Regions from separate parts of the Macrococcus psychrotolerans genome, predicted to be linked through region 1. Evidence: riboswitches for the same ligand, from Rfam matches in the RefSeq annotation. Region 1 holds a riboswitch; the other holds the start of a gene.
What was found. Region 1 has a riboswitch for S-adenosylmethionine ahead of QA539_RS02370 (methionine ABC transporter ATP-binding protein). Riboswitches for the same ligand answer to the same signal wherever they lie in the genome.
Positions count from the first base shown of each region.

Region 2: another riboswitch for S-adenosylmethionine. It lies ahead of metK (methionine adenosyltransferase); the one in region 1 lies ahead of QA539_RS02370 (methionine ABC transporter ATP-binding protein).

Region 1 covers NZ_CP124591.1:449,728-455,409, reverse strand. Annotated here, with positions in the region: gene QA539_RS02380 (MetQ/NlpA family ABC transporter substrate-binding protein) at 84-926, opposite strand; gene QA539_RS02375 (methionine ABC transporter permease) at 941-1,606, opposite strand; gene QA539_RS02370 (methionine ABC transporter ATP-binding protein) at 1,596-2,612, opposite strand; SAM riboswitch class I at 2,686-2,791, opposite strand; gene QA539_RS02365 (phospholipase D family protein) at 2,872-4,401, opposite strand; gene QA539_RS02360 (hypothetical protein) at 4,450-5,682, opposite strand, start outside.
Region 2 covers NZ_CP124591.1:1,559,250-1,564,931, forward strand. Annotated here, with positions in the region: gene QA539_RS07960 (fluoride efflux transporter FluC) at 1-160, shown strand, start outside; gene QA539_RS07965 (fluoride efflux transporter FluC) at 157-489, shown strand; gene QA539_RS07970 (nuclease-related domain-containing protein) at 645-1,559, opposite strand; gene QA539_RS07975 (hypothetical protein) at 1,777-1,938, shown strand; gene metK (methionine adenosyltransferase) at 1,980-3,170, opposite strand; SAM riboswitch class I at 3,263-3,373, opposite strand; gene pckA (phosphoenolpyruvate carboxykinase (ATP)) at 3,561-5,153, shown strand; gene QA539_RS07990 (alpha/beta hydrolase family protein) at 5,204-5,682, opposite strand, start outside.

The DNA of each region.
Region 1 (5,682 bases):
CAAAAAGATGGCCCAAAACATAGACCATTTTTTGCCATCTTTTCATGATTTCATTCGTATCTGAACGCTCGTGTCACGTCCTTTTATTTTAATCCTTCTTCAATTTTCTTAATTTCGTCTGTGCTTAAGTTCTTCGCAATTTCGCCATCTTTTGTGTCTTCTTTCAATGCATCTTTCGCTTTATCTGAATGATAGAGTTCTACAATCTTTTTATATGTCTTGTTATCTTTATCTTTCGTCTGTGCAGCAATTACATTGATATACGGTGCAACATTTTCACTATTTGAATCTTCTAAGTAAATTGGATCATCTTGCGGACTAAATCCTGCACGCGCTGCAACACCGTTATTGATAATACTTGCTGCAACATCTGGTAATACACGTGGTGTCTGCTGTGCTTCAATCGGTTTAATCTTAAGGTTTAACTTGTTTTCTTTAATCTTGTCTGGACCACCAAATAATCCGAAGTCATCTGATAACTTAATCAGTCCACCTGCTTCTAATAAGCGAAGTGCACGTGCTTGATTTGTTACATCATCTGGAATTGCGATTGTTTCACCTTTTTTGATATCTTTAATATCTTTTACTTTTTCTGAATATACACCTAGTGGTGCAAATACTGTAGTCCCTACAACTGAAAGGTCTAATTTATGATCCTTTTTAAATTGGTCTAAGAATGCGAAATGCTGGAATGCGTTTAAATCGATTTCACCTTCATTCAAAGCATTATTTGGTGCTGTGTAATCCTGAAATTCTACAAACTCAATATTAATGCCTTCTTTTTTCGCTTCTTCTTTAACAACTTCCCATACCTTTGAATCTATACCTGTAACACCGATTTTTACTGTCTTATCTTTATCCTCTTTTCCTCCACATGCTGCAAGTACAACCACTAACGATAATAATAATACCAATAATTTTTTCATATTCTTTTCTCCTTTTATAATCTACTTGTATATATGCTTGCTACTTTGTTACCGATAAATTGTGTAATCTGTACTAATATAATCAGAATGACGACTGTTATAAACATGATCAGCACGTCAAATCTTTGATATCCATAAGTAAATGCTAAATATCCAATTCCACCTGCACCAACAAGTCCTGCCACAGCTGAGAATTCTATTAAAGATACAGTTGTAAATGTAAGACCTAATATTAAAGCGCCTGCAGCTTCTGGGATGAGTACTTTGAACAGTATGTCGAACTTGCTTGATCCCATCGCTTCAGCTGCTTCAATGACTCCTCTATCTACAGACACGATGTTATTTTCTACAATTCGAGCGATAGAAAGCGAGGCTGCAAGTGTCATCGGAAATATTGCTGCCCAGATGCCGATAGATGTCCCGACTAAAATTCGCGTTATCGGAATCAATGCTACTAGAAATATGATGAAAGGTATTGGGCGTATCGTATTAATAATGGCGTTCAATATACTGTTCACTACTTTATTCTCGAGTATATTACCTTTTGCTGTTGCATAAAGCAGTATGCCAATTGGTAGTCCAATGAGCGTTGCAAAGATTAACGTGATCGCAACCATGATCAGTGTATTAATTGTCTGTTCGATAATAACGGGATAGAACGTCGTAATATCAGTTTTCAAATCCTTCAACCTCCTTTACTTTAATGCCTTTTTGTATGAGATCGTCTAGCGCACTGTTTATATGTTCTGGTTGTCCGACCGCTTCAATCAGTAAATTACCAAATAACTTATCGGTTAACTCCGTTATACCGCCGTATAAAATATTGAAATCTACATGATACTGACGTCCAACTTCACTTAGTGCCGGTTTTAATATTTGTTCATGATTGAATATAAAACGATATAAACGTCGATTACTAATGTCAATATCTTTAGGGATATCATCATTCAGCACACTGTGGACAAATCGTTTTGTTGTTGCATGTTGCGGTGAAGTGAATAACTCGAACACTTTATTCTGCTCAACAACCTTCCCTTTTTCCATTACAGCCACTTCATCACAAATCTTTTTGACGACCTCCATCTCATGCGTAATAATAACAATCGTAATATTGAGCCGCTGATTAATTTTCTTGAGTAATTCCAGGATATCGTCTGTTGTCTCTGGATCCAGGGCACTCGTTGCTTCATCGCATAATAAGATATCCGGTTCAGTTGCAAGGGCTCTTGCAATACCAATACGCTGCTTCTGTCCTCCTGAAAGTTGATTTGGATAGTCATCTTTCTTGTCACTCAGGCCAACAAAGTTTAAGAGTTCATCCACTCGCGCCTCAATTTCCTGCTTGCTATATTTCTTTGTCAGCTTTAATGGATACCGGATATTATCACTGACTGTTTTCGATTTAAATAAGTTGAACTGCTGAAAGATCATTCCAATATTCTGTCGCTGCTTTCTAAGCGCACTTTCTTTCAATGCTGTAATCTCATTACCTTCAACAAACACTTGACCTGTCGACGGTTTTTCAAGTCGATTGATCAGTCTAAGTAAAGTAGATTTACCCGCACCTGAATATCCTACAATGCCGAAGACCTGACCTTTTTCAATAGTTAAGCTGACATGGTCTAAAGCATTGATGTCACCTTTTTTCGTGCGATAAACCTTCGTCACGTCTCGTACTTCAATAATTCCCATTCATTCTTTCCTCCTTAAAATAAAAAACGCTCACTTAGCCTGAGCTAAATGAGCGTTTGACGGTCAACATTTATCTGCCAAGCTAAAGCTTGATGGAATTAGCACAGTGCTCTCTAAAGAGTCTGCTGCTGAGACTTCGTCGGGCCATATCCCTCTGTCTCTCTTGATAAAATATGATTAAGTTGTTTTTTATATTACATGGGTTAGATTTATAAGTCAATGTATTTTCAGAATTTACTCAACTTTTTTTATATTAGAAACTTGATATTCCTGTAAATTCTTGGACTCTGTATATGACATCTTTAATAAATGACGGATCTTTCTTCACTTCATAATCGTCTGTAACATAAGCCTGTTCATTATTCCACATCGCACTAAATTCCCGATTCAGTCGATGGAAGACCGGAAGATCACTGCGTCCACTAATAATAACATCTGTCTCCATATTGTAGTCCCCAACATTACGACGTGTCAGATTAGCACTACCGAGTACCAGTGTACTCGTCTTGCTATCTTTATATTGGAATAACGTATACTTCGCATGAAATTGTTCACCATGACTTACCGCCCATTTTACTTGGATCCTATCATTTGATTTGGATACTAGCTCATGTGCGACCGGTTTATTTGGAATACCAGGTTTTTCCTTACCAAATGCTTCTTTATTCACATCCAGTATCATCTGAATCCCGACACCTCGTTTCGATGCTTTTATCAATGCTTTAATGATATCTCTGTCAGAAAGATAGAACATCCCCATTTTCACACGATCTCCCGTTTTCGTCATATTGATCTGTTCGAGCAGTGCAGCTTTAATCTTACCTTCTGTGACTAATGTTGTAGTATAGTCCATGTCACTACTATATGCACGGTGCGTAATATTAAAGTCACTTGCGGACAGCTTACTGCCACTCATATTAAGTGCACTCACTTCACTTTTTATCAAATCTTCCTGTAGCTTACCTGTCACTTTTACTGCAATATTCTGATGATGGGCACTCGGATCATGGGGGTTACTACTTGAGATTATTGCTGCATCTTCAGTGACCAGTGTTTTTCTATGGTTCGCTTTCATATTCAACAATCTGCCGAATCCTCTTACAGTAACATTTGGTGCGTCCTTAGAAAATATATTCGTGATTATTCCGTTCTCATTATTACCGAACCATCTTAATGTCGGACGCCATAACCCGGAATAAAGTGGATTGGAATCTCTTAGTTTCACAAGGTTCGTTTCATAGAGTACGATACCGTTATCGCGCAATTTTCTGTAGTGCTCTGGTGTATAGCTTCCATAAAAAGAATTGATGGGATCTGTCAACATGTAGATGCGAATATTGGGACTTTCCTTTTTCTTATCAATCAATGCTTGCGTCAGTGTTTCTGTCAGCTTTGTGAATTTTTTTTGTCCGTCATATGTATTGTTGAATAAAAACATATCTAAAATGATAAAATCATCTGCTTCTTGAATCGTTTTCAACTGTTCATTGAATATTTCATGGTTATAATACATATGATTTTCTTTCTCATACGTTTTGTCTACAAGTAGTTTCACATCATTTGTCTTACTTGATTCAAACCATTTGCTGACGCCACCTGGCAATGGTTTGAACGCACCATAGATGACACTGCATATATAAATGATACATCCTAGAATAACGAAATGCTTGAATTTAAACTTTGACTTTGACCTTGATCTTTTTGTCTTACGCATTTTATTCACAGGACGCTTTTTAGCTGTAGATTGCTTTCTTGTCTGAACTGCTTTCCTTTTTGTCGCCATAGCACACCTCCTCATATAAATTATAACAAAAAGCAGGGAGTTCCCTGCTTATTTTATAAATATAAATGATTTTTCCGGGCTATCAATAACGAAGATTCGTTGCCCTTTTGAATCAATCTGCTGTGCGTTTACCATGCGTTTAAATTCTTTTCTGTCTATTTTTTTCGCACCTTTTACTTCATTTATCGTTTCAATATTTCTGACATGTTCAAAAGATGTTTTTCGTGGAAGTTCATATACGTTGCCATCTTTTAGTACATCACTCGGCTCAGAGATGATTTCCTCATCAATTAGAAATTGTATTAACTTCGTATCGTATATCGAAATCGGAACGTCATAACTTCCAGACTCGGTAACCATTCCATTCGATTTAACATGTTCATAATCGAAAGTAATACTATACTTTGTTTTTCCTGCTTCAAGATTTGAATTAAAACTTCTTTCTTTAATACTTGTTTCCAGAACTTTTATAAGCTTTTCTTTTTGTTTGTTATTCATGCTGTCACCCGTAAATGAATCGTTATTCACTTCATGGGTAATAGAAATTTGATCTTTTTTATGCTTACTAAGATCAAGTGCAGTGACTAGCGCTTTCATATTGTCTTCTGTATTGACACGCTTAATGTAGTTATCATAATCTTTTTCAAAGACTTCATAATTTCTATCAACTACTCGACCATTATTCATAATATACTGAATATGTATCGTACGGACTGCTACATCATTGTTATATACACCTTTTTTTGCGTTCTTTAATTGTTTATGCGCATCGACAACACTATCAATAAATGCTTGATTGCTTACTTTCGTATCGTTCAGCAAACTTTGATTCATGTATATTTGATTAGCATCTTCAAAAGTTGTTGCGACAGATGAGATTTCTTTTTTATCAGGTATAAATTGTTCACGCATATATCCTGAAATAAAAACTAATATCAACGCAGCAGCTACAATCGCGAACGAAGTGATATAAAGTCGCTTATCGAAAGTGATTCGAGCAGACTTTTGTGAAATCATTTCCATTAGTATGAACGCAACTGTAAATGCGATTGCATAGATGATGAGTGATATAATCTTCATCTCACTAAATAATGAGCTGAATATCAATCCTCCTAGCATGGTCGCTATAAACAGCATAATAAAATAAATAATCAAATAGATAAACTGATTCGCATAAGGTTCATTGATGCGCTCATTCTTACGTCGCATATATGCATAATAAGAAAGTGCAATCATGACGATTGATATTACAAACACCACGATCAAATAGACAAAGTGATA
Region 2 (5,682 bases), 930 kb from region 1:
TGGGTTCCTTGGCAGCTTCACAACATTTTCCACGATGAGTAAAGAGACGTATGTATTATTGTCAACAGGCGCGTATAGGATGCTAATGCTTTATCTAGTGCTTACCATCATTGGTGGATTTCTGCTCTGCCTTCTCGGTGTAAAGGCAGGTGCGCGATGATCCTTGTAATGCTTGGTGCTCCAATCGGGGCTTATTTAAGATTATTACTCAGCAAATATAACGATGCATATCCCACAGGGACGCTCATTGCGAACCTGCTCGGGTCATTGCTGCTCGGACTATGTGCGGCATTAAGCGATAGCTGGAGTTTATGGATATGTGTCGGTATTTTCGGCAGTTTCACGACATTTTCTACACTTAATCTTGAACTTGTTGCACTGTGGCAGTCGCATAAACGAAAGTGTCTTACTTATGCGCTTTCAAGCTATATATTCGGACCCTTACTGTTTACAGTCGGCTATGTTTTAATACATATTACAAAATTGTAATTTTTTGTGAAGACAGTAGTAAACATGATAGAAGCATTGACGAAAGAAAGTACCAGATTAATCGATAATCTGGTACTTTCTTTTATTTTTTATAAGTTTCTTTACGTAAGCACCAGAAAACGCAATAATCTGGTACTTGCGCATCTGAATTCACTCTACGGATTCAAATGTTCAATTGCTGCACGTACTTCTTCTAATTCTTCAACTTTATACTGGAATCTGCCGTGGAAGACAAACTTCTCGAAGAAATGTTCCAATTCTTTCTCACCGACAATTACCTTCACACTATTATCGCGAGAGTAGTTCGTAATATGCTCGCTTCCTACTCCTTCTGCATTGTAGTAAGCAATCGGTGTAACCGGATACGGTAATTCGAATACTTTCTCTAATCGTTCTGCCTTTAGCTTCAGTTCTTCTATCGAATGTTTGTATGACCTGAACTGTGCTGAACCGTCTTCTCCCTTATCGAGACAGATTGTCTGTTCAGATTTCGAATCTAGTTCTAATATGTTGAATACTGTTTCAAATATCGGTTCCCCATCAAACTGCATCTCACTAATACCGTGGTATAGATGTCCTGTCCAGTAGTTAGAATCGATTACGTAAATTCCTGTACGTGTTAAAATAACGTGATCTAGCTTATCTGTACTTTTCACACGTTTTCCTGGAATATAGATATTCGCTAATACGTGCATATCTTCTGGACGGATGCGTTCTTGTGCGACAAGATTATCTTTAAGGTTAATCAATGTTAAATCCGTTAAATATTCTCCCTTATCTCTAGAAAATAATTTCAGTGAATCAATCTGTGCATTTTGTGTCGATAACTGTGCTTCGTATGTATCTTTCTGTTCAGCAAGTTCCTTCTTAAACGTTAATCTTGATTTTTCACTAGATTCCTCGTAGTTACTTTTCATTTCTGAACGTTCTTTGTTCAGTGCTTCTTCCTTTGCACGTATTGCTTTCTTCTTGCTCGATAGTGCATATATAAAGAGCACGATGAATAACAACAGTGCTACTGCTAATCCAAGTGCGATATAATGCATGGGTTGTAAATTTGATAAAGACATAGCTCTCACCTTTCTAATGTTTAATAGTTTCATTATAAAGAAAAAGAGACACAACTTCATTGTTTTAGATAAATTAATTTAAAAATAAAACTGCTTTTCACATCTTAATAGAAATTTCACACTATTTTATAATAGATTAACAATACCTTAATATCTAAATGGAATACTTGCAGTGTCCATACCTATACTCGGACAAACTACATTGGAGGTTTTGATAATGGCAAAGTACAAACAAATGTTACTGGCAGGATCATTCGCGTCAACTCTACTACTAGGAGCTTGTGGTAATGAAGAGAAATCAGATGATGCTAAAACTGAAGATGCAGCAAAAGAGGAAAGCACTGAAGAATCTACTGAAGAAGAGACAACCGAAGAATAATAATAAAAGCTGTAAACCTCATTGGTTTACAGCTTTTATTATTATGATAAATTGGCTTTTAATGTATCGACGCGATCTGTCGCTTCCCACGGTAAGTCAACATCAGTACGACCGAAGTGACCATACGCTGCTGTCTGTTTGTAGATTGGACGACGTAAGTCTAACATCTGGATAATTCCTGCTGGACGTAAATCAAATGTTTTACGTACCGCTTCAACAAGCTGCTGCTCCGTGTAGTCTGAAGTACCATAAGTTTCAACAGAGATAGATACAGGCTGTGCTACACCGATAGCGTAAGCTAACTGTACTTCACACTTATCCGCAAGACCTGCTGCTACGATATTCTTCGCAACGTAACGTGCTGCATATGCACCACTACGGTCTACTTTAGTAGCATCCTTACCACTGAATGCACCGCCACCGTGACGTGCATAACCACCGTACGTATCTACAATAATCTTACGACCTGTAAGACCCGCATCCCCTTGAGGACCACCGATTACGAAACGACCCGTTGGATTAATGAAGTATTTTGTTTCATCGTCAATTAAATCCGCTGGAACAACCGGCTTGATCACGTGTTCTTTAATATCTTCCTGAATTTGTTCAAGTTCAATCTTCTCATGGTGTTGAGATGAGATAACGATCGTATCGATACGTTTCGGTTTCCCTGCTTCATCATACTCAACAGTAACTTGTGTCTTACCGTCTGGACGTAGATAATCTAACGTACCGTCTTTGCGTACTTCTGTTAAACGACGTGCAAGTTCATGTGATAAAGAAATTGGTAATGGCATTAAGCTTTCTGTTTCGTTACAAGCAAATCCGAACATTAAACCTTGGTCACCTGCACCGATTGATTCAATATCAGAATCCGTTAATGAATCACGATCTTCTAACGCTTTATCCACACCTTGAGCGATATCTGGTGACTGCTCATCGATTGCCGTCAGCACTGCCATCGTCTGGAAGTCATAACCAAACTTTGCACGTGTATAACCGATTTCTTTAACTGTTTCACGCACGACTTTAGGAATATCAACATACGTTGACGTTGTGATTTCACCTGCGATTAACGCCATACCTGTTGTTACAGATGTTTCACAAGCAACACGTGCTTTAGGATCTCCTTTTAGGATTTCGTCTAAGATAGCATCACTAATCTGGTCAGCAATCTTATCCGGATGTCCTTCTGTTACTGATTCTGATGTAAATAATTTACGGTCTGTCATATATATTACACTCCTTGAATTTAATTACGGGACTATAAAAAAAATAGCCTTCTCTCCTAGTAAGAGAGAAGGCACAATAAACGACCATTCTACTCTTATCGTTCAGAAATTAATCTGCAAACGGTTTGGCACCTTACTTAACACATTGTTAAGGGTTGCTGGGCTTCAAAGGGTCCATGTCCCTCCACCACTCTGGATAAGAGAATCCGCAAGTTAGATATTACTAAACTTTATGTTCACTGTCAACAATACCGCATATATCAGAAATTTTCTGAATAATTTCGAATATAAAGATTATACATAATTTATATGAAACCTTCAAATTGATATGTTATACTATTTCATGAAACTGCTTACAAAAGCAGAACAATAACTTTTTGGAGGCTGACCATGGGGGAAAATACTCAAGTAATTGAGCAACTGAGCAAATTAAACACTGGAAATCTAGAACGTCAATTATCAAGAACACAATTGATTACGGAAATTCTATTCAACGGTGAAGGTGTGTTAACAGAATCCGGTGCGGTACGCAGCGAAACCGGTAAATATACTGGACGCTCACCGAAAGATAAGTTCATCGTGCGTGAAGCTGAAACTGAAGATAACATCGACTGGGGTACAATCAACCAGCCTATCGAAGAAGAAGTATTCTTAAACTTACTGGATAAAGTGACAGACTACTTAAGCAAAAAAGAAAAGATCTATGAATTCCAAGGCTATGCAGGTGCTGATAAATCATCCCAACTACAACTACGCGTTGTGAACGAACTTGCTTGGCATAACCTATTTGCACGTACAATGTTTATCCGTCCTGAAACAACGGAAGAAGGACTAAACATTACACCTGACTTCACAATTATCTCTGCACCACACTTTAAGGCTGATCCATCAGTTGATGGAACGAAATCTGAAACATTCATCATTACAAGTTTCCGTCATAAGATCATCTTAATTGGTGGTACAGAATACGCCGGCGAAATGAAAAAAGGTATCTTCGGTGTGATGAACTACTTATTACCGACACAAGGCATTATGAGCATGCACTGTTCAGCAAACGTCGGTGAGAATAAGGACGTTGCGTTATTCTTTGGATTATCTGGTACTGGTAAGACGACACTATCTGCAGATCCACAGCGTAAACTTATCGGTGATGATGAGCACGGATGGAATGACAACGGTGTGTTTAATATCGAAGGCGGTTGCTATGCGAAGACGATCGACTTATCTCGTGAGAAAGAACCTCAGATCTACGACGCAATTCGTTACGGTGCCATCCTCGAGAACGTTAAGGTCGATGAAAAAGGTGTGCCGGACTACACGGATAAATCTTTAACTGAAAATACTCGCGCAGCTTATCCAATCGATAATATCGATAATATCGTTCTACCATCAATTGCAGGACACGCGAATACAATCATCTTCTTAACTGCTGATGCGTTCGGTGTGTTACCTCCAATCTCTAAATTAACGAAAGAACAAGCGATGTATCACTTCTTAAGTGGATTTACATCTAAATTAGCAGGAACTGAACGTGGCGTAACAAGCCCACAACCGGTATTCTCTACATGCTTCGGCTCACCGTTCTTACCGTTACATGCGACAGTATATGCGAACATGTTAGGGGATCTAATCGATAAACATGATGCAGCAGTTTATCTTGTGAATACAGGATGGACTGGCGGAGAGTATGGTGTCGGTAGCCGCATGAACTTAACGCATACACGTTCTATGATTCGACGTGCGATTAGCGGCGAACTGAAGACAGTTGAGTATCATCAGGATGAAATCTTCGGACTTAATATTCCGAAGCATGTACCAGGTGTACCGGCAGAGATTCTGTATCCCCGTCATGCATGGGTATCCAAAGATGCTTATGATGAGAAAGCAAAAGACTTGGCATTACGCTTCCAGGAGAACTTTAAGAAGTTTGGTGAGAAGTCCGCTGAAATCGAAACTAAAGGTGGATTTAATTTTAGAGGATAGCACAAAAAAACGTCGCTTTTTTTAAAGTGGCGTTTTTTTCATCTACTATATTATGATTTTATTTCCCTTTCCACTTCTTCCATCCACTTTTCAATTTCCTGTAATACATAGCGTTCATTGTCTGGACGCATCACATGCTGCTCCCCTTCAATAAATAACACTTTATGCTTAATTCCGAGCTGTTTTAATTTATCGATCAGCATATATGCATGCTCTATACTGACAAGTTTGTCTTCTGTACCATGTACAATCATGATTGGCGGGCTATCTTTCGTTACGAGATTAATCCCTTCTCGTCGGTCATACGCCGCTTTGTTACTGATTGGTCCGACGAGGCGTTTCAGCATACTGCGAAGATCTTGTCGTTCATCATACATATAGTAGATACTCGACACTCCTCCCCATGTGATAAAGGATGTCACGTCAGCTTCCTGATACGTTACTAACCCTTGTATTCCGCCTCTCGAAAATCCAACGAAGTGTATCGGTACGTCGTACTGTGCTCTTAACAGTCTTACAAGTGCATAGA